Regions from separate parts of the Anaerofustis stercorihominis DSM 17244 genome, predicted to be linked through region 1. Evidence: predicted binding sites of a transcription regulator. Region 1 holds the regulator's gene; the other holds the start of a gene.
The links. Region 1 encodes HrcA, which represses chaperone genes, less so after heat shock. Its sites were predicted from a motif close to TGTTAGCACTCNNNNNNNNNGAGTGCTAACA; they were not measured.

Region 1 (16,817 bases):
GAGGTGGCATAGCGACATCAAGTATAGCAGTAGCACTTGTCAAAGAAGTGTGCAACGATATAAACATAAATGCCAAAATCGATAAAAGCACTATAAACGGTGCACCTGCCATTGCTAAAAATTATGATATCGCTTTGTTTACCGCAAAATATAAAAAACCGCTGGACTGTCCGATAATGTGCGTTACAAATTTTATAACAGGCATTGGATTAGAAGAGACAAAAAAAGAATTAAAAGAAGTACTTAAAAAATTAGAAAAAGATATTAACAAAGATTAAAAAAATTTAGAAAGGAGAAGAAAATGAATTTTTTTCTTGAAAGTGTTCAATTAATAATGAACCTAGGAGGCAGCGTTATGCTTCCTATCATGATTACTATTTTAGGACTGATTTTCGGGATAAAGTTTTTTGAATCTTTAAGGAACGGTCTTATGATAGGGATCGGTTTTATCGGTATTAATACGGTAGTCAGTCTGCTCGTTACCTCGTTTGCACCTGTAACGGAATATTACAGCAAGATGTCTTCCGGTTTTACCGTTATTGATGTCGGATGGGAAGGAATAGCTGCCCTTACATGGAGCACATCATTTGCACTTATTATTGTTCCGTTAGGAATGCTTTTAAATTACCTTTTAGTAAAAATAAGGTTTACAAAAACTTTGAACGTAGATATATGGAATTATTATCATCCGATTTTAACGGGTACGATTTCTTATTACTTACTTAAAAATTTAGGTGTAGCGTCTATGACGGCAAGTATCGTCGGTGTTGTAGTGGGGGTCGCATTTACAGTCGTTGCCTGCAAATCGGGAGATTTCTTTGCTAAAAGATGGCAGGATTATTACGGACTTCCGGGAACCACCTGTACAACTCTGGATCAGACACTTACTTTCTGGCCGATCAGTTTTATAGTGTGTAAGATAATCGACCTTATACCGGGTCTCAATAAGATCCAAATAGATATAAACTGGGTATCGGAAAAATTCGGCTCCTTGGGGGAACCTTCGGTTTTGGCTTTTATAGTTGGTTTGGGACTTTCAATACTGACCAAACAAGATTTGGGTTCAGCTCTTACTATGAGTGTAGGTTTAGCAGCTGCTGTAGTATTAATGCCTAAAATGGTTTCTATGCTTATGGAAGGATTAGTCCCTATAGCAAATGCCGCACGTGTATCTATGCAAAAAAGGCTTGGAAGCGAATATGAAGTATATATCGGTATGGATGAAGCATTAGGACTTGGAGATGAATGCGGTTTAGCCGTTGCTTTAATTATGATACCTATAACTATAGCACTAGGATTTATCATCCCAGGTGTAAACTTCTTCCCTGTTGCAATGCTTGGTGCTCTTGTCTATTTGGGACCTGCAGCCGCTATGTATGCAAACGGGAACATATTTAAAACACTAATGGGTACTATCGCCATAGTTGCATTCATGCTCGTTACCAAATCATATATGGCAGATATAGCAACAAATTTAGCTCTTCAGGTAGGAACACTAGAAAATACCGGACAGATGATAACAGGATCTTCCTTAAATGAAATCCAATGTGTTCTTTTGGGCGTGGTCGGTAAATTCTTGGGAGCATTCTAAAATAAATTTTAAAATAAAATTAAGGAGGATTTTGATATGTGGATGAAAGAAATATTTGGTACCGATAAACCTATAGTCGCAATGTTACACTTAGCGGCTTTACCGGGGGATCCATTATATGATGAAAATAAAGGACTTTGCTATGTTATTGAAAGAGCAAAAAGAGAAATAAAGGCACTCCAGGACGGAGGAGTGGACGGGATATTGATTTCAAATGAATATTCTTTCCCATACATGGGAGACGTTCCTATCATAACGGCAATGTCTATGGCCCGTGTCATAGGACAATTAAAAGAATATTTTACAATACCTATGGGAGTTCAGATAATTTCCGACCCTTATAAGACATTCGATTTGGCAGCTTCGGTAGGTGCAAAATTCGTTAGGGGCACATTTACGGGTTCCTTTGCGGGAGACCATGGTATAGCTGTATATGATACAGGTAAGATCATGCGTCATAAGATCGCAGTAGGAGCAAAGGATGTCAAATGTATGTATAACCTGGTACCGGAGGCTGCGAAATATCTTGTCGACAGGAGCTGGGAAGAAATCGCGGATTCTACGGTCTTCCACTGTAAACCGGACGCTTTAATGGTCGCAGGATTTTTAGCAGGCAGAGAAGCGGATACTCAAATAATGACAAGAGTCAAAAAAGTAGTTCCAAACACGCCTGTTTTCGCCAATACCGGAGTCAGATACGAAAATATAGAAATGCAATTAGCTGCATGTGACGGCGCAATTGTGGGAACGACTTTCAAAGAAGACGGGGATTTTTATAAAGAAGCGAAATACGACAGAGTCAAAGCTTTTATGAATAAAGTAAGAGAATTCAGAGGAGATAAATAATGATAATAAGTCCTTCAATCGCCTCTGGTGATGCCTTAAATCTTCAAAAGGAAACAGAATTTGTTGATAAACATTTTTCCAATATACATATGGATATACAAGATGGTGTTTATGCAAAAATAACATTCGGGATGAAAACATTAGAACAAGTCTGTTCCATCACGACATCAAAGGTATCTGTACATTTGCAAGTGATGGATCCTTTGAAATATTTAAAACCTATTTCAAAAATGGATAATATTGATATCGTACATATCCATATAAATCATTTAAAAGATCCCAAAAGAGTCATAAGTGCCTATAAGAAAGCGGGTATCAAAACAGGTATCGGTTTAAGCAACTACGATCTGGATTCAAATACAAACAAATATTTTGAATTGGTAGATTCCGTATTGGTACTTACGGCATGTTACGGTGATCCGTTGCAGGAATATTCAATAAAAATGGAAAATTACGTAAAGGATATCATCGATAACACATCTCTTGAAATGTGGGTTGACGGAGGTATAGATCTGGATAGACTTACTCATTTAAAAGAAATAGGTGTTGATGCCGTAGTTTTGGGAAGAGCTGTATTTGGGGATAAATATGCGGCAAAGATGATATTTGAAAAATAAAAATATTATCCAATTTAAGTAACTTCCATAAAGATATATCCCTTTGACCTTTGATTAATGTGATATATCCTAAATATTTGTATTATATACAAAGTGAGAGTGATGATATGAAAACTTTTAGATTAAGCGAAAAGTATAAGAAGCATTATATATTGATAGGCAGCGGTTTTTTGATATGTTCTATTTTTATATATATATTCAGACTCGATTATAAATTTATGGGAAGTATGAAATTCTTGTTTTATTTCGTTTCTTTACTGCTGAGCTTCATGTATTTATTCCGACACAAGATAAATAAAATTATTCTAACAGAAAAAAGCATAATTTATTATGACGGTATAGCTCCTAAAAAGACTTACGTTTTTAAAAATATAAAACAAGTGGAATACGGATTCAAAAAGAAGATACGTGTCCATCTCATAGGAAGAAGGATCGTAGCTATACCTTATGTCTTTAATGACTTAGATACTTTTATTGAAGGTTTAAAAAAAGCAAAAGTAAAAGTAGTAAAGAATGATAGATATAACTAAACGACAATAAAAGAAAGAAGGATAAAAATGGAAAATCAAATGAAAGGGATTTGTCTGAATGAAGACAGGACATTGCAGCTTAAGAATTTTCCTGTTTCACCCCCTACACAAGGGTTCGTAAGAGTAAAAATAAAAAGAAGCGGGATATGTGCCTCCGATCTGGGATATATCAAATACGGTGCGAAAAGGCTCGAGCTTCCCGTTATTTTAGGCCACGAAGGCTGCGGGATAATCGATGAGATCGGTCAAGGAGTAAAAGGTTTTGAAAAAGGTGAAAGAGTCGTTGTAATGACTACATACGAATTATGCGGTAAATGCCGATACTGTAAAATGGGTGCCACCAATCTGTGTATAAAAAGAAAAGGGATAGGCTCCAAAGTCAATGGTATGTTTGCCGATTACGTCACGGCTCCGTCTTCCAGCCTTATAAAAATGAGGGATCATGTCACATATGAAGAAGCTTGTATGACGGAACTTACAGTTTGTGCGGTTCATGGAATAGTTGAAACCGCAAAAGTAAGAGCCAATGATTGGTGTCTGATATCCGGCCCAGGTCCCGTAGGTCTCATTACTGCGCTCGTAGCAAAAGCCTACGGAGCAAGAGTAATTTTAGCGGGACTTTCAGCTGACGAAAAAAGGCTAAAAAAAGCTAAAGAGCTTGGTATAGACATCACAGTAGATATTTCAAAAGAAAATTTGGAAGATATCGTTTATAGTAAAACAGAGGGATACGGAGTCGATATAAGCGTTGAATGTTCGGGGAACTATAAATCCATGAAAACGTGTATAGAGCTTACTGCCGGCAGAGGGAAGTTTCTGCAAATGGGGATAATGCATGAAATAGGCAGCATAGATATGTGGCTTGTTTTACATAAGGAACTGAAGATATATTCATCTTTGAGTCAAGTACCTCAAAGCTGGAAGACCGCTGCCGATCTGATAGCAGAAAAAAAAGTAGATGTAAAAGCATTGATATCGAAAACATATGGATTGAATGACTATAAAGAAGCATTTGAAGCTGCCGCCTCAGGTCAAAATCTCAAGATCCTATTTGATCCCGAGATTTAAATTCTTTTATATTTGGAGAAAACATAATGAAATTAAAAAAGGTTTTAATCATAGAAGGTGATGCATCGAATTGGCAGGAAGCAATAAGCCTTACAGCAGATGAACTATTCAATAATGGGTGTGTAAAAAATACTTTTAAAGAAAATTGTATCCTAAGAGAAAAACAGTTCCCTACGGGACTTCCAACCAACGTTGCGGTGGCTATTCCTCATACCGATGCCATACATGTGATCGAGAATGCCGTATGCATTTTAAAACTCAAAAAGAAAGTTTTATTTAACAGCATGCAAGATCCAAATGATACAGTAAATGTTGATTTTGTCTTTAACATGTCGGTAGTTGACGATAACAAACAGCTTCAAATGCTGCAGGAGATAATAAAAGTCGTTCAGGACAGCAATTTTTTAGAAAAAGCAAAAAAAATGCCATTGCAGGATTTTAAAAACATCCTGCAGAAACAATGGCTGTAAAAATAAAGAAGGTATATAAATGAGTTATGAAATAGATCTTTCAAATCAAGTTGCTCTTATAACAGGTTCCGGAAAAGGTATCGGAGCGGAGATCGCCTCTGTATTGGCTTCTGCCGGGGCAACAGTGATCATAAATGATATCATGGATGAAGAAATGTGCATTGAAACATTGAATAATATATCTCAAATAGGACCTAACCCTTATTATATAAAATGTGATATTTCCAATGAAGACGATGTAAAAAGCATGATCGAAACAGTTAAAGAAAAATTTGGACGTCTGGATATAATAGTCAATAATGCCGTTATTTCAGTAAACAGCGGAGCGTCATATGACAAGATGTTTGCTGTCAACGTCAAAGGGGCAGCCTACGTAACAGAAAATAGTTATACGTTGTTGAAAGAAAGTAAAGGCAAGATAGTAAATATAGTTTCCGCCTCCGTTTTTATGGGAAGGACAGAAAGTAAAGAATACGTATCGACTAAAGCAGGCGTATATGGTCTATCCATGTTTTATGCAAAGCATTATGCAAAAGACGGGATAAGGGTAAATGCAGTTGCACCTGCCGTTGTGGTAACGGATCTGATGATAAAAAGGTATGGGAGTAAAGAAGCTATACTTGAGCATTACAAATATAAAATGCCTTTGGGACGAGTCGGTTATCCAAAAGATACCGCAAATGTCGTTTTATTCCTGGTATCTCATATGTCAGATATGCTTACGGGAGAAGTACTTTTCGTCGACGGAGGACGTATGCACATAGGTCATAACATATAAAATGAAACTTATTGATTATCATATACACACCGATTTATCAGGAGATTCCAATGCAAAATTGGAAGATATAGTACACACTGCCATCAAAAAAAACTTAAGTGAAATAGCCATAACGGATCATCTTGAAGTAATACACAGTGACGGACCTTACAAAACAGGCAATTACGATACGACCGAGCCTCTGTTCTATCCCGTCAAATGTGTACCTCCAAAGCTTCCGATAAATAAGGATTTCTCAAAGCTGAAAGAGAAAATAAATATAATAAACGAAAAAAACAGGGGAAAGCTTAAAGTCTTATTCGGAGTTGAAATTTCGCAAGCCGATGCAGACTTGGAGTTCTCAAAGTCATTTATAAAAAAGAACCCTTTCGATATAATATTATGCTCCACTCATTCTTTGGAAAAAGATATCGACTTAAATTATATCGACCTTTCAAAATGTGATATCAATGATATATATATATAATATTTGGAGAAAATGTACAAGCAGTTAAATGAATTTTCGGATTTTGATATAATCAGCCATATTAACTACATTATAAGATATATTTATAAAGATACGAAGATAAGATTTGATTATTCTCCTTATGAAGACTGTCTAAGAGAAATAATAAAAAAAATAGCTCATATGCAAAAGGGCATAGAGATAAATACATCTGGTTTGTTTCAAGGAGTAGATGAAACTTTTCCTTCTTTATGGCTGGTAAAAATTTTTAAAGAATATTCAGGAAAAATAATAACAGTAGGCAGCGACGCACATAATCCGCAGGACATAATAAGAGGCTATAAGTATGCCTTGGAGCTTTTAAAGCTGGCGGGATTTACGAAAATAGCTTCTTTTGAAAAAAGAAATATAAAATTTATCAATATTGAATGATATATCACGATACTTTCGTGATGTATGCTTTTGTGCCGGATATGAAAAGCATATCCGGCATTTAATTTAAGAAATAAAAAATAAGGATGAAGTCTTGAAAACAAAAATAAATGCAAATATATATATTTTATTGGCTGCCCTATGTTGGAGCAGCGGAGGAATACTGGTAAAAATAATTTCCTTCGATCCCTTCAATATAGCTTTTTTCAGAGCCCTTATAGGTCTGATAGCCTTCGGTATATACCTTAAAAAATCAATACCTAAACTTAATAGGAAAATAATCTTAAGCGCCCTTTGTATAGCAATGACCAATGTATTGTTTGTTATAGCAAATAAACTGACATTCGCCGCAAATGCAATAATACTTCAGTATACAGCTCCCATATTTGTGATATTTATGGACTTTTTTATAAACAAAGTAAAAGCAACCAGACACCAACTTTTAACAATTCTTTTATGTACAGTAGGGGTCGTGTTATTTTTCTTCAATGATATAGGAACAGGAAAAATAATAGGAAATTTAATAGCTTTATTCTCAGGCATTACCTTTGCAGGAGTATTTTTTATAAATAGATTTAAAAATTCTTCGACGGTGGACTCTGCTTTCTTATCAAACTTTATGATAGTAATCGTTTTGCTACCTTTCGCTATTATCAATCCCATCAAGTCTATAACAATAAACGAAAGTATAGCTGTTTTCTTACTCGGGACGATTCAGGTATTTATGGCTTATATATTTTTCTCAAAAGGAATAAAAGGGACTTCATCAATAAATGCTTCTTTAATTTCCATCATAGAAGCTGTATTAAATCCTTTATGGGTAGCTATCTTTTTCAACGAACTGCCTAATACATTATCTTTTATAGGTTTTTTTATAATAATTTTTGCATCAATATATAATACATTTAAAGAAAATACTATAGAAACCGATGTAAAAAACTCAAAGTAAAATGTGTTTTTCGTTATATATATTTTTTGGTCAACATCTTTTTAATAACCTATATAATTATATTAAGATGTAGCATTTACCCTTGGAGACAAACTATTTATAATATAAATTAAATAAAAGTAAAATTATTATATGATGTTCAAAAAAATCAAATATAAATATAATAAATTTTGAGAGCTTAAAAAATAGATTAAAAGAAATGAAATCAGAAATGAATGTATAAATTAAATCATTTTAATTATTATTATGCAGAATTGTACAATACTAATATGTTGAAAATAAGTTGATATTTAAAATATAAATAAACCAAGATATCAAAAAAATATTTACATGAACGAAAAAATATAAGCGAATAATCAGTACTAATACAAATGATAACCAAATCTAATACTTAAAACTAAAAAAGACCGCAGTTGCGGTCTTCTTATTTAAAATTATCTTTTACTTTATCCCAAAAGCCTTTGCTTTGCTCGTTGTTTTTATCGCTTGAAATATCCGAAAATTCCCTTAATTTTGCCTTTTGCTTTTCATTCAAGTTCTTTGGAACTTCAACTTTGATTTCAACGTATTCATTTCCCTTACCGAAACCGTTAGGGTTTTGTACCCCTTTGCCTTTAAGCTTGAATACCTGTCCTGACTGTGTTCCTTCAGGTATTTTAAGTTTAACTTTACCGTCTACAGTAGGAACCATTATACTGTCTCCCAATGCAGCCTGAACGAATGTAATAGGGATCTTGCAGTATATGTCATTTTCTTCTCTTGTAAATATAGCATGCGGCTTAACAGAAATATAAATATAAACATCTCCGTTAGGTCCGCCATTCTTTCCTGCTTCGCCCTCTCCTCTTAGAGGAAGTACACTTCCGGTATCTACTCCCGCAGGTATCCTTATGGAAAGAGTTCTCTGTTTCTTAACAGTCCCCTCGCCACCGCAGGTCTTACAAGGATTAACTATTTTCTTACCGGTACCGTTACATTCATCACAAGTTTTGACCGTTTGAACCGTTCCAAACAAACTTTGCTGAGTTACTCTTACCTGACCTGTACCATGACACTTATCACAGGTCTTTATATCAGAGTCGTTTACCGCACCTTTACCTCCGCAAGTATCACAAGTTTCTGTCCTTCTTATTTTGATTTCTTTTTTACATCCAAAGACAGCATCTTCAAAAGAAAGCGTTAAATTGACTCTTAAATCTCTGCCCTTTTGACGAACGTTTTGTCTGGAAGCACCGCCTCCGCTAAAACCTCCGCCGAACATAGAACCAAATATATCACCAAACATATCTTCAAAGCCGCCGAACCCGGCACCACCAAAACCTGCACCTCCCATATTTGGGTCGAATGCATCATGTCCGAATTGATCATATTTGGATTTTTTATCAGGGTCGGATAAAACTTCGTATGCTTCATTTATTTCTTTAAATTTCTCTTCCGCTTCTTTATCATCAGGGTTTCTGTCCGGATGATATTTCATAGCGAGCTTTCTGTATGCTTTTTTTATCTCGTCTTCGCCGGCGCTTTTATCTACTCCTAAAACCTCGTAATAATCTCTTTTTGACATTATTATTTACTCCCTTATATATTATGAAAAATCACCCTGCGGCTTAGGCAGGGTGAAGTTAGACAGTTTATTTGTCGTCGTCATCTACTACTTCGTAATCTGCGTCTACTACGTTATCGTCTTCTTTGGTTTCGCCGGCGCTGCCATTTACATCTGCGCCAGGAGCAGCACCTGCACCGTTCCCTGCTTGTTCAGCATATAGTTTTTCAGCGATTGGATATAAAGCTTCACTTAATTTTTCTGTTGCTGATTTGATAGCCTCAACATCAGAACCTTCTAATTTTTCTTTTAAATCTTTGATTGCTTCATCTACAGGAGCTTTTTCTTTATCGGTTACTTTATCTCCTAGATCTTTTAATGTCTTTTCAGCATTATATACGGCTGCATCAGCATTATTTCTAACAGTGATTTCTTCTTCTTTAGCTTTATCTTCGCTTGCATATTGTTCAGCTTCTTTAACGGCTTTATCAATATCTTCCTGACTCATATTTGAAGAAGATTGAATTACAACATTTTGTTCCTTACCCGTACCTAAATCCTTAGCTGTAACATTTACGATACCGTTAGCGTCGATATCAAATGTAACTTCGATTTGTGGTACTCCTCTAGGAGCTGATGGGATTCCTGTCAATTGGAAACGTCCTAAAGTTTTATTTCCGCTTGCCATACCTCTTTCACCTTGAAGTACATGGATATCTACTGCTGTTTGGCCGTCTGCAGCTGTAGAGAATACTTGGCTTTTCTTTGTAGGAATAGTAGTATTTCTTTCAATTAATTTTGTAAATACTCCTCCAAGAGTTTCGATACCAAGTGATAAAGGAGTTACGTCAAGAAGTAATACGTCCTGAACATCACCGGCAAGTACCCCGCCTTGGATAGCTGCACCTATAGCTACACATTCATCAGGATTGATACCTTTGTCCGCATCTTTTCCCGTAATTTTCTTAACTGCTTCTTGTACTGCAGGGATTCTTGTAGAACCGCCCACCAATACGATTTTATGGATTTCGCTTGCTGATAGACCTGAGTCCGCAATAGCTTTTCTAACAGGTTCCATTGTAGCTTCTACAAGATCAGCTGTAAGTTCATCGAATTTAGCTCTTGTTAATGTGACATCTAAATGTTTTGGACCTGCTGCATCCATTGTAATAAACGGAATATTGATTTGTGCTGTAGTTTTGCTTGAAAGTTCGATTTTAGCTTTTTCCGCACTTTCTTTAAGTCTTTGCATAGCCATTTTATCGCCGCTTAAATCAATACCATTTGTCTTCTTGAATTCGCTAACCAAGTAATCGATTATTTTATTATCAAAATCATCTCCACCTAAGTGGTTATTACCGTTTGTAGCCTTAACTTCAAATACTCCGTCTGCAAGTTCAAGGATCGATACGTCGAATGTACCGCCACCAAGGTCGAAAATCATTACTGTTTGACTTTGTTCTTTATCAAGACCATAAGCTAAAGCTGCTGCTGTAGGTTCGTTGATAATTCTAAGAACTTCAAGACCCGCAATCTTACCTGCATCTTTTGTAGCCTGTCTTTGAGCATCTGAGAAATAAGCAGGAACAGTAATAACTGCTTTAGAAACTGTTTGTCCCAAATAACTTTCTGCATCTTTTTTAAGTTTTTGAAGTACAAAAGCAGAAATTTCCTGTGGTGTATATTTCTTGCCTTCGATATCAACTTTATAATCGCTTCCCATATGTCTCTTTATTGAAGCAACTGTCTTTTCCGGGTTTGTTACTGCTTGGTTTTTAGCAACTTGACCTATTAGTCTTTCTCCGTCATTTGTAAATGCAACTACTGATGGTGTAGTTCTTGCACCTTCCGCATTTGCTATAACAACGGCTTCGCCGCCTTCCAATACTGATACACATGAATTTGTAGTACCTAAATCGATACCTATAATCTTTTCTTTACTCATCTTTCTTACTCTCCTTATTCCTTTATTTTAACTTATTTACCTTGACCATACTCGGTCTTAAGACTTTTTCTTTGTATATATATCCATCTTGAAAAACTTCAAGAATGATATCATCTTCTTTATCGTCCAATTTTTCCACCGCTACCGCATAGTGTTTATTTGGATCGAATTTTTCATCAAGAGCTTCTATTGTTTCTATACCTTCATTTTTAAGTAATTCAGTTAGCTGTGTAAATATCATATTTACACCTTCATAGAAACCGCTTTTTTTATCTGCTTCACTATCCAAAGCCCTTTTAAAATTATCAATTATAGGAAACAAACCTTCCGCAAACTTAGATGTTGAATATATGATCATAGCTTCTTTATCTTTACTTGCTCTTTTTTTGTAATTATCAAAGTCAGCCAAGAGTCTCATATAACTGTCATTTAATTTATCATATTTTTCTTCCATGCTTTCTTCCTTGACTTCCTCTTTTTCTTCAGGTTTACTTTCCTCTACGCTGTCCTTAACTTCTTCAGCTGTTTCTTCCGTCACTTCTTCCTGATTAACATCCTTTTTCTCATCTTTATTCATATTTTTTTTCTTTTCTCTCTCTTCTTTTTCTTTTCTAAGTTCATTTATATCTTTAATATTATCATTACTCATTTAGTTACCTCACTTTTTAAAAATTTTTGTAATATGCTTGGTAAGCTCATCACTTAAAAAATCAAGTGTCGAGACTGCGTAATCATAATTCATCCTTGTCGGTCCGATAACACCTATAGTTCCTACCGTTTTACCGTTTAGCTTATAATTTGCGGTAATAATAGAACAATCGTTAAAGTCCTCGACTTTATTTTCATTTCCTATCACTATATGGATATCACTATCGTCACTATCAACAGAAATAGCACTTTCAAGCGCCTCTTTACTGTTAACCGAATCTATAAAATGCTTTGCCCTTTCTATATCCCCGAATTCGGGAAAGTTTAGTATCTTACTGACTCCTCTGGCATATATCTTTGAAGAATTGGTATTTTCAACCAAACTTCTGAATACCGGCATTATTTCCGAAAGTATCCTGTTTTCCGTCTCACTTAATCCCTCAACCAATTCACTTAATAAGTTGACGGCTTCGTTCGCAGGTCTGTTCTTTATTATAGTGGTGAGAGCATTATTTATTCTTTCTATCTCTTCAAGTGTGACATAAGTTTTAAGCCTTATTTCAGAATTTTTTATCAGCCCTTCTTTGGTAACTACTATAAGCATTACCCTATCTTCTTCTATATAAACAATCTTAACATCTTTTACATTAAGAGAAGATAATCGCGGTGCCATGACTAGTGATGTGTAATTGGTCATTTTAGTAAGTATATTCAAAGTTTTTTCTATCGTATTATTAAGTTCGAGCATATAATTATCATATTCTGCTCTGACAGCCTCTCTGATTTCAGACTCCAAAGCATTCTTTTTCATGAAGTTATCAACATATAATCTATATGCACTGGTAGAAGGAATTCTTCCGGCAGAAGTATGAGGTTTTATTAAAAATCCCATTTCTTCAAGGTCCGACATTTCATTTCTGATAGTTGCCGAAGATACCCCGAGATTGTACTTTTTCTCCAAGGTCCTTGAACCTACAGGCTCGGCTGTTTTGATATAATCATTTATGATAGCTCTTAAAATATTAAATTTTCTATCGTCCCAGTTCATTTTCCTTTCTCCTTCTTATTAGCACTCCTCAAACCTGAGTGCTAACACTGTCATAAATATACCACCAAGGAAATACTTTGTCAATAGATTATAAAATTAATTTTCATTTTTAATTATATTTTAATCTTTACCTTATTTTAAATAAAGAACACTGAATATTCTTTACTATATTTACCCTATAAACCACAAAAGAATACATATTAATTTATCAAATAAAAACTAAAAAAGAAAGAAAAATAGGAAGAAAATCTTAAATTTTATTAATTTATATTATTAAATAGCAATATAAAAAAGAGAAGTAAAACTTCTCTTTTATTCCACACTTTTAAGTGATTCGACCATATTGATTTTTTTCAAAGTCTTTTTCAGGAACAGATTGACAACAAACGCAAATACTATCGTTAAAACTATCCCATATATATAACTCGAGAACAAAATACCTTTATAAAACTGAACAAAATCTACGGCTACTGTATTCATAAGGTAAATATGAAAGTACTTTCCTACTATACAGCCTACTATAATACCCAAAATATTAAGTATTATATTTTCTCTTACTATATAAAAGTTTACTTCATTATTATAAAAACCGAGCACTTTTATAGTTGCGATCTCTCTTATCCTCTCGCTTACATTTATATTATCCAAGTTAAACATTACGACAAATGCAAGCATGCCAGCAGCAATAATTATAACAACTATAACAAAATCCAAACTGTCCAGCTGTTCTGCGAAGTTATCCGCCTGCCTTTTATTAAAGTTGATGCTATTGATATTTTTATCTTTAAGCAAATCTTTACTTATATTATCATAAGTAGCTTCATCATTATGAGCCAATCTCGATAAAATCAAATTTGGAGTTAAATCCTCATTCATTGTAGATTTATAATATTCTTCACTTAAAAACATATAATGATAAACATAGTTATTGATTATATTTACAACAGGGACTTCAAACTCTTTATCATCCATATTTTTGATTTTTATTATATCGCCTTTTTTGATACCTGCTATTTCACTGAGCCTGCTTGTAATTATAACCCCGCTTTTCGGCATTTGAACGGTTTTATCCGACTCATAATCGTTTAAATAGATATAATCGTTGACCGCACTTTTATCTATGGGAACCATCAAAGAAAATGAGTAGTCTTTTTTCTTTCCTTCCACATTATAGGTGTCCTTATAAAATAACTTACTGTCTTTTATTTCCTTATCTTTATTGAATGTACTCCTTATATCATTAAGCTCTTTAACCGTTATATCGGTATCCAAAGACGTTTCCATATTATAATTCCATACTTTGTTATACTGCAAGTCAACAATACCGGATATGGAATACCTAAGTCCAAATCCCGCTATCAAGAGTCCGCAGCATGCCCCTATACCCACTACGCTCATAATAAGACGCTTTTTATACCTTACCAAATTTCGTATTGTTATTTTCCATTTAAAGCTTATCTTATTCCATACAGCTGGTATCCTTTCCAGGAAGGTTTTTCTTCCGCTTTTCATTACTTTAGGTCTAAGCAAACTGGCACTTACTTCTTTAAGGTCACTATTACATGCAAAATATGCACTTAGTACCGTACACATGACACCTATAAATAATGATAAAGCAATATATGAAGGATAAACCACGGTTATCAGATTAGGTGTTTTATAAAGTATCCTATACGCATTATAAATCATCTTAGGTACGAAGGTAAATCCGATTATAAGACCTATCACACTGCCTATAAAGCTGGCTGAAAACGCATATACGATAAACTTCATACTTACAGCCCATTTACCGAAACCAAGAGCCTTTAAAATACCAAGTTCCGTTCTTTTTTCCTCTACCATTCTAGTCATTGTCGTCAAACAAACCAAAGCAGCAACCAAAAAGAATATTGCTGGGAACACTTTTGCTACCGATGTTATTTTCTTTGAGTTCTCAGAATAGCTGAAATAACTTTCATTTGCGGTTCTGCCCAATGTATACCATTTTACTTCTTTTAAATCATCGACTTTTTTCTTTAGCTTTACCTTATTTTATTTTCTGCTTTTATAAATTCATTATCAACCTTTGCTTTATTTTTATTATAATCTCTATAACCTTTATTTAATTTTTCTCTGCCCTCTTTAATTTGCTTTTCCGCTTTTTTGAATTCCGAATCCGCTTTGTTTCTTTGTTTTTCTAAATCTTTATATCCCTGTTTTACTTTTTCTTTTGCCTTTATCAATTCTTTTTGGGAAGATTTGATTTGGTTTTCGCTTTTTAATATTTTAGCTTCCGCAATGTCAAGCTCTTTCTGTTTTTTATCTAGTACATCTTTCAGATATTCCTTTTCCTGCGCAGTCAGACCTGCGACGTATTGTTCAAACTGTAACTTACCTTGTTCAAATTCTTTTCTCGCCTTAGTTACTTCTTCTTTTGCTTTTTTTAATTTCTTTTCATTAGCGGGTATTTCTTTTTTTGCCTTATCTAAATCCCTCTTTGCCTTTTCCAACTTTGATTTAGTATCTTTTTTAGTACTTTTTAATTCATTTTCACTTTTAGTTAATTTTGCCTTACTATCATCCAATGTCTTTTTAGCTTTATTTAATTTATCATTGGTTTCTTTTTTCTTCTTATTTAACTTATCTTCCGATTTTTTTATCTTCTTATAAGCCTTATCTTTTTCTTCCTGTAATCTTTCTTTACCTCTATCATCGGTTACTTTTTTTATATTATCTTTATAATTATCTATTATATTTTCATATTCTTCACTGAAACAATTTACTTTATCTAAATTATTTAGGGTAATATACAAATCAGTATATACGCTGCTGTCAAAAGAATTTTTATTTAAAATCAAAAATGTATCTATACTCCCGTTGCCAAGTGTGGAAGAACCGTAATCATCATCGGTAATATAATAAGACCAAGAAGCACTGCCTACGATCTTTAATTTTTTAACTTTTAATTTTGCTCCGGAATGCTCTTCAACAGTTAGCACATCACCTAATTTATAGCCTTTAAACTCCATATAATTATCGGAAATAACGCATTCATCATCCTTATTGGGATATGTCCCCTTAATAAGTTCATATTTCATCATATTTATGTCTTTATAGTTCGGCATTCCAAAAGCTTTTGCAACTATACCGTCATCACCATGTTTTAATAATAATTCAGTAGAATACGTTGCAAATATATCTTTTGTATTCCTGTCATTTTTTATCGCTTCAACATCTTTTTTATTAAAGCCATATGTAGACATAAAATTAATATCATATAGATTTGTATCTTTAAAATATTTATCCGCGGTAAATTCCATCTGAGGACCGATAACTCTTAAACCCACAAAAAAACAAACACCTAATAACGTGATCAATAGGATTGAAATAAATCTGTTTTTAGTTGTCTTGATTTCTCTGAATAAGTCTTTTAATAAAGTCTTCATTATTTACCTTTTCTATAAATATAATATTTACTTTATAATTTAGCATTAAACTATTTGATAATTAAAAATGCTCTTTAAAACTATATAATGAAAAATATGCGGGTCGGGGTAGTAGTCGTTTATATAAAAATCGGGTAGATTTTTATATAAAATCCGACTACGTAAAAAGCCTCCATGGCGTTTGAATGGAAGGGTTTTATCCAATATTTTTGCCTTCGGAAAAATATTGGTCGACCTTAAAGTCGAAACCATATTTACCATTCAATATCCTCTACATTTTTAACATTTTCGTTTATGATTATATCGCTTATTTCTCCGTTTTTTACTTTGATTATCTTATCAGCCATTGACATGAGTGCAAGATTATGAGTCACGACTATAACGGGGATATTGTTCATAAAACATATATCTTGCAAAAGTTTTAGTATGGACTTTCCCGTCTTATAATCGAGAGCTCCCGTAGGTTCGTCACATAAAAGCAG
Region 2 (16,817 bases), 130 kb from region 1:
TACTGTCAAATCCTTCGGTATAAGAATTAAATTCTTCTTCGGTATAATAAGTGGAATACGGATCTCCGGTTCCCGCATATAAACCTTTAAACGCATAATTCCATAATTTCTGTTCATCTAACTCGGTATAATAATCTTCTTTAAGTAGTTTTTCAAGTGATACCAATTTTGTTATATTCTTAGCACTCGTAGTACTTGGTGTATTTATAAGAACTTTATTTCCTATTGCCAAATTACAAGAAGATGTTATTAAAAAGGTAAGTAAGTTAGTCACTATCACTATAGCCGCAACGATACCGATGACTACTATCTTTCCTTTATTTTTTTTATTATTTTCCATAAATGAACTTCCTTTTAATGCTATTTTTTAACTATTATATTATATGTCAATGTCCCTTTAATATCAATATTTATTACAAAAGTTTATTTTTTATAAATATTGAAATTATGCTTATTTTATAAGCATTATAATATATCATATTAATTAGAATTTAATTAAAATTTGTATAAATATAAAATATGGTGTTATAATTATCCTGCTTAAATATGTACAAGTTTGAGGGGATTTGTAAAAAGTTTAAGAGAAAAGAGGAAATAAATTTATGCTAGGAATGAATTACAGATTAAAAGAACTGCAAGAAAACAACAGACCTATTAAAGTAGGTATTGTGGGAGCAGGACAAATGGGCAGAGGATTGATTAGCCAGCTTTATAAAATGAAGGGAATGACACCTTCCGTGATTTGTGATATAGATGTGGATAAAGTATTATACGCATTCACTAAATCCAATATAACAAAAGATGACTACATAATAACAAACAAATTATCTGAAGCAAACGACGCCATCAATAAAGGAAAAATCGTTGTCAGCGAAGATAAAAGCATAGCTTCATTCGTAGAGGGTACAGATGCGGTAGTAGACGCTACAGGATTTACGGATATCGGAGCGGAAATAGCAATAGATACAATAAATAACGAAAAGCATATCATAATGCTTGACGTTGAAGCAGACGTAGTAGTAGGACCGATACTAAAACAAAAAGCGGATAAAGCAGGTGTTATATATACGGGAAGTGCGGGAGACGAACCGGGTGCGGTAAAAGAAATGTTTGATTTCTGCGAAGCTTTGGCATTCGATATCAAAGTCATCGGTAAAGGTAAAAACAATGAGGTAGACCACTCATGCACACCTGACAGTATAAGAGATTATGCAATAAGCAGAGGTGTTAGCCCCAAAATGCAGTGTTCTTTCTCGGACGGAACAAAAAATATGGTTGAACTTTGCTGTATGGCAAACTCTACAGGGCTTGTTCCGGATGTAAGAGGAGGTCACGGACCAAAAAGCGATATCAAAGAATTGGTTAAAATATTATCTTTGAAAGAAGAAGGTGGTATTTTAAATAATTACGGAGTTGTGGAATGGGTAAACGGTATTGCACCGGGAGTATTCTGCATAATATCAACAGATCTTGAATTCGTTCATCACGAACTTCAGTATTTAAGGATAGGTGACGGACCTAATTACGTATTATACAGACCTTATCATTTATGCGGAATGGAAACACCACTTACAATTGCAAGAGCGGTCCTTGATAAAGCAAATACAATAGTTCCAATGAACGGTTTGGTATGCGAAACGATAACCGTAGCAAAGAAAGACCTTAAAAAAGGAGAAAAAATCGATGGTATCGGAGGATTTTCAACTTACGGAACTATAGATAAAAGAGAAGTTGCAAAGGAATTGAATGCTCTTCCTATAGGACTTATAAATTCTAATACATATATGGCAAAAGATGTTAGAAAAGGCGAAGTAATAACTTATGATGATGTTATTCTTGATGAAAACTCACTTGTTGTAAAACTCAGAAAAGAACAAGATAATATATTTGAATAATAACATAAAGAAATCCTTAAAATAAGGGTTTCTTTTTTTATAAATAGGAACTAAACCATAGGTTTACCAAATTCTACTTTGTATGGATAGCCTTTATTTTAATGATAATTTATAATATAATTAATCAAAGATAAAGGAGCAATTAAATGGACAACGAAATGGGTAGACTCATAAGCAGTCTCAGAAAAGAAAAAAACATGACTCAGCAGGAACTCGCCGACAAATTAAATATTACAGATAAAGCGGTATCAAAATGGGAAAGAGGACTTTCTTATCCGGATATATCATTGATACCCAAATTAGCGGATATTTTGGATATCGACCCCAATAAATTACTGGGAAGCAGCAATAATGAAATAAGCAAAACAGACAAATCAAACATAAAAGATACTATAATGCTTGTTTTCAAATGTGTGGGATTTGCTTTGGCTGTCGCGGTTTTGGTATTAAATATTATAGGAAAAACAAATGTGAATGACAGCATTACACTTTTAAGTTTATCCCTCGTTTGTATCGGAATTACGCTTTTAAATAAAGAACAGTAAAATAAAAGGACTGTCATAAATGACAGTCCTTTTTATATGTTATCCCTCTATAGAAATAATTCGTTTACCTTCTATCTGTTTTACATCTTTCTTAGGTATAACCATTTTTAATATTCCATCTTCATACTTAGCACTGATTTCATCTTCCTTAACATCACTTCCAACATAAAAACTTCTGGCATAAGAACCGCTGTAACGTTCTTTTCTGATGTACTTTCCTTCTTTGTTTTTTTCTTCCTTGTCAAGGTCTTTACTGGCACTAATTGTTAGATATCCGTCTTTTAATTCAGCTGAAATTTGGTCTTTTTTAAACCCCGGTAAATCAATATCGACTTCATAGTTATCGTCTTTTTCTTTTACGTCGGTCTTCATAAGATTTTTTTCGCGTTTCCCATATAAAGGATTTTTACCGCCAAAGAAATCTTTTTCTAAAGGAAAGTCCATTAAATCATCAAATAAGCTTTCTGACAAAATTCTAGGTAACATCATAAGTCATTCCTCCCATCATATTAAATGCTTCCTAAATTTTGAACTACTTGGATTTAAATCTCTTTTGAAAGGTCCTCCTCTTTGTTCAACTATAATATACCACTTTTGATTAGCACTGTCAAGACTAGAGTGCTAATTTTGATTAATATTTTTCGCTATTTTGTATTATTATATTTAATTTACCGATATTATGTTACAATAAACCAAACATATCTCTTATAATCTATATATTCCTAAATATTATTTAGTCATCTTTTCTACAGCGATATCAATATCTTCTACGAAAAAGAAATCTCTGCCATTGTTGCTTTCGTATATAAAATCATTCAAAGCCTTACTATCATATCCCGAAAAATCTCCGATAAAAGCTATCTTTATATTATAATTGATATACTTTTGTAATAGTTCCCCAAGCATCCTGTTTTTTAAATCAAAGAAAACATCATTTACAGCTTCCTTATTCAAAATTATATTATTTATTCCCGTCATATTGGAAACTTCCATAGCAAAATCAAGCCCGGAACCTACATCATTTATTAATATATCTTCACTTTCAACCACAGAAATATCTTCGTTATTTTTGTTTATATTATATATTTTCATATTTTATCTCCTTTATTTAGTATTTAAATTTTAACACGACTTCATTTTAAAATCCACATTTATTGTACAATAATCACTGGGCGCGAAATCTCACGCAGTGAGGCATAGTGCCCCATAAAAAAGACACCTTATCAAAGATGTCTTTTTTAATTACAATTCTCTTTTCTCATAGAAATTAACTGAGATCCAAAATGAAATTATTAGTAAAATCACTGCGGCAATAGGATAAACGATATTCGGTATACTCGAAAATATACTGACAAAGAAATCTCCGCCTTCTTCGGCACTAGCTGCACTGGCTCCAAATATACCTCCTACTAAAGCACAAAGGATGATCATCGCAAGTCTTCCCTTTTCCGCTCCGAACTTAAATATAATAGGAAAGTTTATGGAACTGAAAAGTATGGCAACAAGTATCATAGGAAGCATTGAAGTCATCATACCCGGTAACTTGGATAAGCTTCCATCCATGATCAATAATGTTGTGCCTCTTAGTATCAAATATAAAATACTCATAGAAAGTATCCCGATAAGCGACAATATATATTTGCTTAAAACCATTTCTTTTCTTGTATATGGCATAGTGATCGCATAGCTGTCCCATTTGCTTTTTTCGTCATAAGCCATAAGCGTAATAGGAAGCATTGAAATGAATACTATAGCAAATGCCAAGAAAAATGTTGAACTTTCACCCATTATTGCTATTATCATATAAACCAAACATAATAAAACAACAAATCTGCACTGCTTTATAAGTTCATACAAATCTTTAATAATCAGACCTTTCATTTATTTAACCTCCTTAGCCATAAAAACAATAATATCTTCAATATTTGGTTTTTCAAGTTTAAAAGCGTTATTTACCTTATCTTTTAATACCAAAGCTTCTACTCCGTAGTCCGTTCGCCTTACACCTTTTACGGCATCTTTGTCAATATCGTCAAACTCGGCATTACTGCATTTCAGTATCCTGTACTTTTCAAGAAGGATATCTTTTTCTTCTACGAATAATAATTTTCCTTTATGAAGGAATGCAATATAATCACATAGCTTCTCAAGGTCGGAAACTATATGCGAAGAAATTAAGATCGAATGACTTTCATCTCTTGTAAAATCATAGAATAAGTCCAATATCTCATCTCTTACTATAGGATCGAGTCCGCTTGTAGCCTCGTCTAAAATCAATAGCTTTGCGTCATGGGAAAGAGCAACCGCAATCATAAGCTTCATCTTCATTCCTCTTGAAAAATCTTTAAAACTCTTTTTAAGAGGCAAGGAAAATTTATTTATATATTCGAAGAATACTTTTTCATCCCAATTTTTATAAGTATTTCTCATTATCACATTAACTTGTTTTGCATTGACACCTTCGGGAAAATGAGCTTCATCTAAAACTACACCAATATCTTCTTTTGTAACTTTAAAATTATCCTTATTGCTTTTTCCTAAAATGCTGATTTCACCTTTATCTGCATTTATAGCATTTAACAGAAGTTTGATCGTTGTACTTTTTCCTGCACCATTCTCTCCTATAAGCCCCATTATATACCCGCTTGGTAAGGTTAGACTTATATCATCCAATTTAAAATCTTTATATTCTTTGGTTAAGTTATTAATTTCAATAGCATTCATTTCTATTCCTCCGCCATAAGCTTAAACATTTCAAGTAATTCTTCATTATCAAGATCGCATACTTTTGCAAGCACCATTATCTCTTTGATATAATCTTCTATTTTTTTTAGATTTTCCTCTTTAATAAGCTTTGTGTCCTTTTTATTAACAAAAGACCCTTTTGCCTTTAAAGTATAGACATATCCGTCTTTTTCGAGTTCGTCATAAGCCCTTTTTGTGGTTATGACACTTATTCTCAAATCCTTTGCAAGACTTCTTATGGAAGGAAGAGGATCGCCTTCCTTTAATTTCCCGGAAACAATCAAATTTTTGATTTGTGTATAAATTTGTTCATATATTGGTTTATCGTCGACATTACTAATAATTATATCCAATATCCTCACCTCTTTTTCTGTATATATACAGTATATACAGATATAACAGATATGTCAAGTAAAATATAAAAAAATAAGCCTTTTATTTAGGCTTATTTTTTATATCTGTTTTTTATTAAATATAGGTATTGCCGATATAATAAATACAAAGCACATTACAGTTAATGTCATTAAAGCAAATTTAAAGTCACCGACCGACAGTTTACTTTGAAGTAATGACATATTATCATTGATAAGCATCAAAGGATTATATTTTTGTATTTTAGGAACTATATTTATAAGGAATAATATCACAGTTACTCCCCCGGTAAATAATAACACACCATAATTGCTATTAAACATACTGCTTGCAAATATCATAACGGATATTATAAGTATTCCAAATATATAATACATCAAAGCTGCGTATATTATATTATTTATATTCTCGGGAAAAAGATAAATCGTATAAACATAAGTAACCATAAAATATAATAAATATGCAAAAGTCCACATGATTAACATGGTCAATAGTTTAGATATTATAACATTTGCCCTTCTTAAACCTTTAGTCAGCATATTTATAAGAGTACCGTTACTTATCTCGACCGTCAAAATCCCGGAAAATACAATCACAAAAACGATAAGACACAAAGGCAAGTTTTTATAAAACTGCATCCACGAATCCATTGCACTCGGCTCAGGTATTGTAATATTCATTCCTGCAGGCATAAAATTTTCAACAAGTAAAGGGGTAATCTTTGCAATTATCGGATTCATCATAGAAAAAACAAGGAATACTGCCAATATTATAAGTATTTTATATGTTCTAAAAAGCTCCAAAAATTCTTTTTTTGTAAAGGCTATAAAACTTTTCATTTTACCACCTCCATAAATAAATTCTCTAAAGTAGGCTCTAATATTTCTATTTTAGCAGGAAGTATATTTTCTTTACCCAGTTCAAAAAGTACATATCTTTGTACTTTACCGATATTATTTGAGGATATCAACACATTTTTTCCTTCAACATTTATATGCTCTTTATAATCAAGTATCTTCTCAAACATCATAAATTTATTTAAATCCGTTTGTTCAGTAAATTCTATGGACAAAACATCTTTTCGTTTGCCTTGTTTTAATTTTTCAACTTCGCCGCTAAGTGCGATATTACCTTTATGAAGAATTGCTATACTGTCGCATATCTTTTCAACATCTGATAAAATATGTGTTGAAAAGATAACAGTGCTCTTCCCCTTTATTTTAAGAAGTATATCAAGGATCTCTTTTCTTCCAACAGGATCAAGGGCTGAAGTCGGTTCATCGCAGATCAAAAGTTTTGGTTCATTTAATAATGACTGTGCAATCCCAAGCCTTTGTTTCATTCCCCTGGAAAAACCACCTATTTTTTTATTATTATTTTCCAGTCCCACTAGATTTAATAATTCTTCAATTCTTCTCTTTAATATCTTACCGTCCATCCCCGTTATTTCACCGCATAATTTAAGATATTCAATTGGTTTCATATATCCATAAAAAGCGGGAACATCAGGAAGATATCCTATAAATCTGTTCGTTTTGGTTTCTCCGTAATAAACTTCTTCTCCGCAAACTTTGATAATCCCGTCATCTTTTTTAAGCAGCCCCAATATCATTTTCATCGTCGTTGTCTTTCCGGCTCCGTTTTCTCCCAAAAAACCAAAAATCGAACCTTGAGGGACAGAAAATGAAATGCTATCTATTATTCTATTGGAGCCGAAACTCTTTGATAAATTCTCTATTATTAAGCTATCCATCTATTCGTCACTTCTTCCGAAAACAAAGTAAATTACAGGACCTATTATTTGTATAAATACAACTATAACAATCCAAACAGGTCTGTTTAAAATTTTATAGTTATCATGTCTGAGCACATGTATTAAAGCTGTTACCATAAGTACCAATTCTATTATGATAATAGGGATCAAAAATGGTAAATATTCTCCTATATTACTAATCGTATTCATTTTAATTATCTCCTAAATTTATTTTTAATTCATTAAGTATATTCTGAAATTCTTTACTTTCATTCAGACTTTTAAAGTCGTGCTCCGTATCAATTAAATTCACTAAATCGTCTTTAATGGATTTTTCACTTCTGGGAGCTTTTTCCCCCAAGTCAAAATCTTTAAACCAAGTATCTATCATATCAAAATAATCATCTCCATGAAGAGTTAATGGAAATAAATCTCTTACAGCAACATCTTTATATTTCCTGATTATCTTGATAGCTTTATCGGACTCATCAAAACTCATATATAATTTTGCGGCAGTATAGTAAACTTGGATCATGGAATTAGGGTTTAATCTGTTTATATGATAAGTATCATTTAATTTTTCAAGCCTTTTTAACGTCTCTTCAAAAACCTCTTTATTATCATGATTTAGGGAAAGATATACAAGCATATTCCCGACCAAATCCATCAAATTTTGAAATATAGTTATCTGTGTGATTTCTTTTGCTTTTTTATAATCTCCCATCAGCTCATATGCTCTGGATATAAGAGAATCGCTGTTAGCAGTGGGAACTATTTCTTCTCCCAAAAGTTCTATAACTTGATCGGGCTTTCCGGTCATTAAATATATATTCGCTTCCAAAATAACACTTTGCTTTACTATAGAAATATCTTCACATTCACTTTTTATTCTTTTCAATAATTCTAAAATCGTATTGATGACTTTTTGAGAATTTTCTTCATTGCCGGCTAATGCATAATGATTAATAAGTAAAAGTACCATTTGCAGAAGCAAAGGAAAACATGAATAATATTCTTTTATTATTTCATCACATTTATTGAATACATTATCAAAATCTTCATTTGCAAAATCATCTGCTAAGCTATGATAGATTTTTCTTATTTCTTCTTTTGTAAGGTTTGGATTATATCCAAGTAACTCATCCAAAGAAATATTATAAAAGGTTGCGAGTTTTGGAAGTAATTCTATATCCGGATAACTTCCTCCTGTCTCCCATTTCGAAACAGAAGCCTTGGAAACCCCCATATAATTTGCAACATCTTCCTGAGTGAGCTTCTTTTCTCTTCGTTTTTCAATTAATATATTTGAAATGTTTATTTCTTTCATTTTATTCACCTCTTAATATTATTATATTAGTAAAGGAAATATAAACAATGGATTTAAAGTTAATTTTAGTTGATAAAATCAATTATTAGTTGATTTAATGTATAATTTTTTTATAAATAATTTGACAAATTTTATACTATATATTACGATTTAATTAAGAAAAAATAATAAAATAGGGAGAACGAAAAAGATGAAAAAAGTTCTAAAAGTAATACTGGCATTGGGTCTTGTATTCATAATGGCGGGATGCGGTTCTAAAGCACAAACAGCAACATTTAATTACAGTTCGAACGGGGTTGATGTAAAGATGGTTGCTGATGCAGAAGGTGATACGATTATAAAATTAACGCAAACTTCTACAATAAACACAAAAAACTTTAACAGCAGCCAAATAAAACAATTAAAAAAAGTAGTTGAAGAATCAAAAGATACTTATAAGAATATCAAGGGTATTACATATAAGGCAGAAGAAAGCGGAGATAAGATCGTAGAAACAATCATTATACCGACAGACGAGGAAACTTTAAAAACAGTAATATCAAAAGGCTTGCTTCCTGTAACAGGTTCAAGCGGTGAGGTAACAAAATTATCTTTGGATAAAACTAAAGAAAGTCTACAAAAAGCAGGCTGGACATTAGAAGAATAGTATATAAAAAATAAAAATGCAGTTTATTTAACTGCATTTTTTTATTACAAATATTGATAAAAATTATTTTTTTACCTTAGGAAGAGACCATTTATATTTTCTTGAAAGAAGTCTTATAAATATAATAGAAAAAATACCTATAAGAACAGATATATCAGAATTCACATTATTTTTAAGCAGTACCAAATAAACGCCTCCTCCAACGATGCAGGCAAGAGCATAGATCCTTTTTCTTAGAACAAAGGGTATATCCGAGACCATTATATCTCTGAGCATTCCTCCTCCAATACCCGTAATGACACCTACAAAAATAAGAAGAAAATTATTATAGGTAAATCCCGCAAAAATAGCCGAGTTCATCCCAAGTATCACAAATACACCAAGTCCTATGGCATCAAACACATTAAGAGCATTGTTAAATAAGTTTATATGATCCTCAATATATTTATAATTATAATAAGAAAAAATAAATACCACCAAAGCGGCAACAGCCGCAAGAGCCGCATAAGTTCCGTTCGTAAACATATTCGGTGGCAGCATACCAAGTATGATATCCCTTATTATTCCTCCTCCCAGAGCGGTTGTAACGCCTAAAACGACAACACCGAATACATCCAAGTCTTTTTCTATGGCAACCATGGCTCCGGAAATTGCAAAAGCTATTATACCAATAATTTCACATATATTTATAAACTGTTCCGTAAAAATAAAATTCATAATTCTCCCTATTTATATCCTATTACATCATATGGAGTAATAAGACCGATCAATCTTTCAATTTCTTTCCCATTTTCCGTAATGAAGATAGCCCCTATCCTCTCATTTCTCTTATATGCATTATATAACATATCTTCTATTTCTATCATTAAAGTATTTTTATGTACAAAAAGAAACTTTTCGAGTATCGGATTATCGAGAGATAAATATCTTTTTATATGAAAAAATCTGGTTTTATCATTGATCTCATCTATACCTTCATCAAGCACACACTGAAAAACAGTATTTTCTCCAAATACACCTCGGACAATCCCGTTCTCATTCATTATTGGAATATGACTTATTTTTTTATTATCCATTTTATTCATAAAATCCATTACATTATCACCAATGTAAGCTTTTATTATATCATTGTAATCTACAGCAAACTCTATAGCTTTCTTTGGAGTTTCAATTTGCTTTAAAATATTAGATAACAGTTCTATCATGGCATTACTTGGTTCAATCGCATACTCATCGTTTACTTTGGGATTATGCTGAAGTATATTTCTTATTTCTTTGCAGTATTCCAACTCTCTTCTGATATGTTTATAACATTTTAAATTTATTAACCTGCTTATACTTTTTCCGTCCTTAGGAAAATTATATTCCATAACAGCTGTCTGTTCCAATTTTTTATAGAGCTGCAAGAATTCTTCTGTTCTGTTCATAAGCTCCTCCTTTCTATATTATACACATACTTATTTATAAAAAAATAAAAATTTATAATAAAAAGGAACCTGCTTAGGTCCCTTTAAAATTAATCTATTACATAATCTACAGCAATACTCGTTTCTCTTACTTTATGCATATAAGTCTTTACCACATCCACATGATATGGATCATGCTGATACGCCTCAAGAGCTTCTTCATTATCCAAAACAACTTCCAAAATGATATCATAAGACCTGTCGGAATGAAGGAAATCTATACCCACATTAATATCTTTGATCATATCTACATGACCTTTCATGGACATCAATGTTTCCTTAGCCATTTTACATGATTTCTCACTGCTGTCTTTTAATTTAAAACAAACGATATGTTTTATCATATATATCCTCCTATAGTTCCTTTAACTTTTCTATGGCTTTATCTACATAGTTTTTATTCAAATCTTCGATTTCGCCTTTATCGCATTTTTCTGCTATTTCCGGGTCTATAGGGATATTTGCAAGAACATCTAAATTATATTTTTCAGCTATTTCATCTACATGGCTTTCACCGAAAACATTTATCTTTTTACCGCAGTCCGGACATTCGATATAACTCATATTCTCAACCAAGCCCAAAACTTTTACATTCATCATATTTGCCATATGAACAGCCTTTTCCACTATCATGGAAACTAGTTCCTGAGGAGATGCAACTATTACTATACCATCTACAGGAAGAGTTTGAAAAACAGTCAGAGGAACATCACCTGTTCCCGGAGGCATATCCACAAACATATAATCTATATCTTCCCATATGATATCCGTCCAAAACTGACCTACGGCTCCCGCTATAACCGGACCACGCCATACGACAGGCTTTGTATCGTCATCCAAAAGCAAGTTTATAGACATGATATCTACCCCGCCTTTACTACTTTTTGGATAAGCGCCCTCTTTTGTCGCATATACATTTCCGCTTACTCCGAATATCTTGGGAATAGAAGGCCCTGTTATATCAGCATCCAAAATCCCGACATTATAACCTTCCTTTTTCATATTAGAAGCTAAAAGCGAAGTAACGAGAGATTTTCCTACGCCCCCTTTACCGCTTACAACTCCTATTACTTTTTTTATATTACTTTTTTTATGTGGTTTTACTAAAAAATCTTCTTTTGTTTGCTCTCTCGAAGAACAATTAGCAGAACATGTTGAACAATCATGTGAACATTCACTCATATCAATACCTCTTTAATTATAAAAATATACATTTTCTATACATTATAGCACCATTATGCTTATTTTTATACATTTAATATTAATTTTTAGTACAAATAAAGTGAAATAAACAAATCATAATCATACTTTGTATATTCTCTTAAGCCTTTCTCCCAGCCTGCTTAATATTTCATTTGTTATAGTATCAAGATTATTCGCCATATCCTCTGCACTGATTTCTTCATTCCCTGATTGTCCTATAAAAACAACTTCATCATCTCTTTTCACATCATCGACCTTTGAAACATCTATAAATAATTGATCCATACATATCCTTGCGATTATAGGAACTTTTATACCATTTATTAAAACAAATCCGTTGTTATTGGATAATTTTCTCGAAATACCGTCCGCATAACCTATTGATACAACCGCTATCTTACATTTTTTCTCGGCTTTAAAATCCAGACCGTAACCAACAGTTTCGTTTTTCATAAGTTCTCTGACAACTTCTACTCTTGCTTTTAAAGATAAAACCGGTTTTAAATCCAAGTCTAATTTAATTTTATCACTTTTTTTGCTTAATACTCCGTATAGTGCAATCCCGACTCTTGCATAGTCATATTTTAAATCGGGATAATTGAGTACTCCGTAACTCCCCTGAATATGAAATTTCAAATTTGTATAACCATTCTCTTTTAATACTTTGACTATATTATTAAAATGATTTATTTGAAGTTTTGTAAACTCTATATCCTTTTTATCAATACTGTCACTTACACATAAATGACTAAATACTCCCTTAACATCTATATTTTTAAAACTTAGTATTCTAATTATATTTGTTATATTCTCAAAATGTTCACCCAGTCTATGCATTCCCGTATCGATTTTTATATGTACTTTTATATTTAACTTACATTCGTCTAACGAACTTGCATATCTATAGTCAATTACTGTTTGAGTCAAATCGTATTTCTTTACTAAATTTATATTGCTTAAGTGAGTATATCCAAGTATCAGTATTTCTCCTTTAACACCGGCTTTCCTTAGCCTTATCCCTTCCGAAATCTCTGCCACACAAAAATGATAAATCTCCATTTTATTTAACGCTTCGGCTGTTTCCACCAGTCCATGTCCATAAGCATTTGCCTTTATTGCAGGCATTAATTCACATCCCTTAGGCAGTACTCTTTTAAACTCATTTACATTATTATTTAAATTATTTATATCCAGTTCTATCCAAGCCCTGCCTTTATCATACATTTCTCCACTCCTTATACTTAGTAAAGAGAGTATTGAATATAACAGCAAATAATAAAGATAAGATACTCACTATAAAATAATTCAACATAGAATTATCAATAAAAACACTCATAGAACCAAAGACCTTTACAAACATTCTCACGGTAATTATAAAAGCAGGATGGATAATATAAATATACATAGAAATATTTCTTAAATCCTTGTATCTATCGCCCTTTATATCCAATAATATTTGAAAGAAGAAAAACATGGATGGCAGTAAAAATATATACATGCTCGTATGCCTTTGTATATCAAAATAATGAAGCAAAAGTCCTTCCATAAGCATTAATGACATTGAAATAACAAAAAATATAACTTTTGATTTAAATTGCATATTGCATTTTACTTTTCTTAAAACCATACCAAGAACCAAAAATACAGGAGCGTAAAAAATCCCGTTTCTGGTAAAAGAAGTTACTTTAAATATAATGTCATAAAAGTAATTTATAAAATGCATATTCTTTATAAATCCGTAATAACTATCTCCGAATAAACCTATCAGATATAAAAACAGTGAAATGATAAATACATTTTTGATATTTACTTTCCTGCAAAGTAAATAGACAAAGATACAGCCAATTAAAACGGCAGGAAGATACCATAAATGATAAAAGGTTCCGTCTAAGAAAAACGCTCTTATAACACCCCAAATACTAAATGATTTATTGAATGCTCCCGAATAAATATTAACAGGCAAATATAATATTACAGAAACTACATATAAAATAAGAGTGCCCTTTAAAAATGCTAAAAATCGAGAGTTATCATTTCCCTCTACAGCGACGGGATACAATATAAAATATCCCGTCGTCATCAAAAAGAAAGGAACCGCTATCCTGCATAAAACATATGTAAAACCAAAATCCAATGTATTATTTATACTGCTAAGAGGACCGATATGTATGGCAATGATCAAAAATGCGGCAATCAATCTAAAACAGTCTATGCCGTTATATTTAAAAGTCTTCATATCAGGATCTCCATAATGTCAATATATAACCATCGACATTATTTCCCGAAATAACATACGGAGAGTTATCGGGTATAGATATTAAATTTTTTTCGCTTTCGAAGCATATATATGATATTTCTATATTTAAATTTTTATCTTTAACAATAAGGGATTTTTTACCATATTTAAAATCCTTTATAAATTCAATATACTCTTCCAGCACCATATTTTTATCCGTGATTATTTTGGAATGAGGAAAGCCCACATATCTGAAATGCCAAGGTTCCGCTGATATTCCAGTTACCCTTTCTTTCTCTTTTATATATCTTTCAATAAATCCGAATGCGGGAGCCTTTTCTCTAAACTCTTTATATATACCTTCATTAGGGAAATCGGGTCTTATAAAATCAATATCCCCGTTATTCTTTGCTAAATCTATAGCAAATCCGGTCTGATGTTCACTGTGCCCGGGAAGAGCCACATATTTATTTGTAAAATCTTCTCCGTTTTCATTAAGAGAATTATTGTAAATCTCTATTTGTTCTTCAAGCGTTCTATATCCGCTTACATATGCTATCTCATCAGTGCTGCCAATTTCAAACAGCAATTCTTTTAATATATAATCAACATTCTTATTTAAGTAAACCTTACTGTCTTTATCTATTTGGCATATATTTTCGTAAGGAATTATTTCCCTAATAGGATTATCCTTATTTACCAATATAAGTTCCCCGCTGAATACCTGATTTCTATCTAAGCACAACTTTTTCATGATTACACCGCCAATGAAATAATTTTATTTACTATTTCATCAAAATCCATACCTATACCTTTAAGCATATTAGGAAATCTGCTATGAGCTGTAAAGCCGGGTATAGTGTTGACTTCGTTAAATACAATATCTCTATCTTTCGTTATAAACATATCAATACGTGCAAAATCCTTACAGTCCAATATTTTATATATTTTCAGTGCGGTTTCTTTAATGACTTTTGCATTTTCTTCGGTTATCCTTGCAGGCATGTGTATTTTAGAAGTTTTTAAATTATACTTTTCAACATAATCAAAAAATCCTTTGGAAAGTTCTATTTCATCTACTTCGCCGATTATCGGCTTTTCATTACCAAGCACGGCACATCCGACTTCAAAACCGTCGATATTTTCTTCCAGTACTACTTTATCATCGTATTCAAAAGCCTTATCGACCGCTTTAAATAAGTCTTTTTTATCTTCAACTTTTGTAATACCAAAAGATGAACCTGCTTTTAATGGTTTTACAAATATCGGAAAACCTAAATATTCAATATGATTACTGAAATCATTTATGCTTTTATTAATCAAAACAGATTTAGGCACTTTAATCCCCATGCTTTCAACTAACTTATGAGCCCTGTATTTATCCATACATAAAGCCGAAGATAATACACCGCAGCCGATAATAGGTATACCGCCAAGCTCCAATAATCCCTGTATCGTTCCGTCCTCTCCGTTTTTCCCATGTAATATAGGAAAAGCAGCGTCTATATGTATTATTATTAATTCATCATTTTTAAAAACGACAATACCATGCTCTGATGTATTTCCCGATATCAAAGCATCATAACAATTCTTATCCAAATGCCAAGTATCATTTCTTATCTTTTCAATATCACCTTCATATAAATAAAAATCTCCGCTGCGACTAACTCCAATTAGTTTTATATCATACAGATCTTTGTTTATTGAATTAATAACGGAATAAGCTGATTTAAGAGATACATCGTACTCCGGAGAATTCCCGCCAAACAGTACCAAAATAGATTTTTTCATTTTATCACTTCCTAAAATCATTTTTTAAAACTAAATCAAATACTTTGCAAAGATTTTATTTATAAAAAAATATCAAATTTAATATTAATTACTAAATTTGATATTATTATATATTTTTTATTAAATTTAATCTTGAAGCCTCGTTTAAGATAGTATTAAAAATAATTTCTTATTTATTAACAAGATTTAATAATCTATTAACAATAATTAAATATGTATTAAAATAAATAAAAAGCTATAAATGAGTAGCCTAATTTGACAAGAAACCAATTAAATCATCATAACTGTTTTTCGCGTCTTTATAACCCAAATCATACAGTGCTTTCAGTTTATCCCTGTCTTTTTCCAGTCTTCCTATATTCATATTTTCGCTGGGTCTTATAACAAATGCACTTCCCTTATTTACTTCTTCATCTATTATACCGAGAGATTCATTATAATTAATATGTCGCTTAGCTGTAGCATTTACAAAATCAGGATACTTTCTATACTTTATTTTTATCATAGGAAGCAGTTTATTTTTACTTTTTTGATATCCCTCAGGCTGAGTAAGAACTACAACATTTTTTTTATTACCGTCTTCAATGGATTTTCTAATCGGGATAGAATCGGAAATACCTCCGTCTAAATATTCTTTTCCGTTAATAGGTACATTCCTTGATAAAAGAGGAAGTGAACTGGAAGCTCTTACATATATGATATCTTCATTCATATCATTAAGCTTTATATATTCCGCTTTTCCCGTTTCTATATTGGTAACGACCGCATATAAACTACCTTCAAATTCATCATAAGTCTTAAAATCAAAAGGATATAATTCATTTGGGATTATATTATA

Region 2: ANASTE_RS05645 (Hsp20/alpha crystallin family protein) is a predicted target of HrcA. The motif match lies at 3,037-3,067, and genes of this name have one in related genera.

Annotation. Positions count from the first base shown of each region.
Region 1 covers NZ_DS560019.1:334,993-351,809, forward strand. The annotation lists gene ANASTE_RS06245 (PTS sugar transporter subunit IIB) at 48-278, shown strand; gene ANASTE_RS06250 (PTS transporter subunit IIC) at 302-1,591, shown strand; gene ANASTE_RS06255 (BtpA/SgcQ family protein) at 1,628-2,437, shown strand; gene ANASTE_RS06260 (beta/alpha barrel domain-containing protein) at 2,437-3,054, shown strand; gene ANASTE_RS06265 (hypothetical protein) at 3,162-3,584, shown strand; gene ANASTE_RS06270 (zinc-dependent alcohol dehydrogenase) at 3,612-4,652, shown strand; gene ANASTE_RS06275 (PTS sugar transporter subunit IIA) at 4,679-5,122, shown strand; gene ANASTE_RS06280 (SDR family NAD(P)-dependent oxidoreductase) at 5,142-5,900, shown strand; gene ANASTE_RS06285 (PHP domain-containing protein) at 5,902-6,366, shown strand; gene ANASTE_RS06290 (PHP domain-containing protein) at 6,379-6,777, shown strand; gene ANASTE_RS06295 (DMT family transporter) at 6,872-7,726, shown strand; gene dnaJ (molecular chaperone DnaJ) at 8,151-9,290, opposite strand; gene dnaK (molecular chaperone DnaK) at 9,358-11,214, opposite strand; gene grpE (nucleotide exchange factor GrpE) at 11,237-11,863, opposite strand; gene hrcA (heat-inducible transcriptional repressor HrcA) at 11,873-12,910, opposite strand; gene ANASTE_RS06320 (ABC transporter permease) at 13,223-14,884, opposite strand; gene ANASTE_RS06325 (coiled-coil domain-containing protein) at 14,932-16,335, opposite strand; gene ANASTE_RS06330 (ABC transporter ATP-binding protein) at 16,590-16,817, opposite strand, start outside.
Region 2 covers NZ_DS560019.1:209,479-226,295, forward strand. The annotation lists gene ANASTE_RS05630 (S41 family peptidase) at 1-340, opposite strand, end outside; gene ANASTE_RS05635 (NAD(P)H-dependent oxidoreductase) at 612-1,895, shown strand; gene ANASTE_RS05640 (helix-turn-helix domain-containing protein) at 2,042-2,440, shown strand; gene ANASTE_RS05645 (Hsp20/alpha crystallin family protein) at 2,480-2,929, opposite strand; gene ANASTE_RS05650 (DUF4180 domain-containing protein) at 3,170-3,532, opposite strand; gene ANASTE_RS05655 (ABC-2 transporter permease) at 3,683-4,321, opposite strand; gene ANASTE_RS05660 (ABC transporter ATP-binding protein) at 4,322-5,164, opposite strand; gene ANASTE_RS05665 (GntR family transcriptional regulator) at 5,167-5,538, opposite strand; gene ANASTE_RS05670 (ABC transporter permease) at 5,638-6,396, opposite strand; gene ANASTE_RS05675 (ABC transporter ATP-binding protein) at 6,393-7,310, opposite strand; gene ANASTE_RS05680 (PLDc N-terminal domain-containing protein) at 7,311-7,520, opposite strand; gene ANASTE_RS05685 (helix-turn-helix domain-containing protein) at 7,522-8,637, opposite strand; gene ANASTE_RS05690 (DUF1307 domain-containing protein) at 8,828-9,283, shown strand; gene ANASTE_RS05695 (trimeric intracellular cation channel family protein) at 9,347-10,000, opposite strand; gene ANASTE_RS05700 (CBS domain-containing protein) at 10,009-10,710, opposite strand; gene ANASTE_RS05705 (Dabb family protein) at 10,800-11,093, opposite strand; gene ANASTE_RS05710 (Mrp/NBP35 family ATP-binding protein) at 11,104-11,931, opposite strand; gene vanT (serine racemase VanT catalytic subunit) at 12,052-13,176, opposite strand; gene ANASTE_RS05720 (acyltransferase family protein) at 13,169-14,188, opposite strand; gene ANASTE_RS05725 (M15 family metallopeptidase) at 14,190-14,942, opposite strand; gene vanG (D-alanine--D-serine ligase VanG) at 14,945-15,979, opposite strand; gene ANASTE_RS05735 (patatin-like phospholipase family protein) at 16,230-16,817, opposite strand, start outside.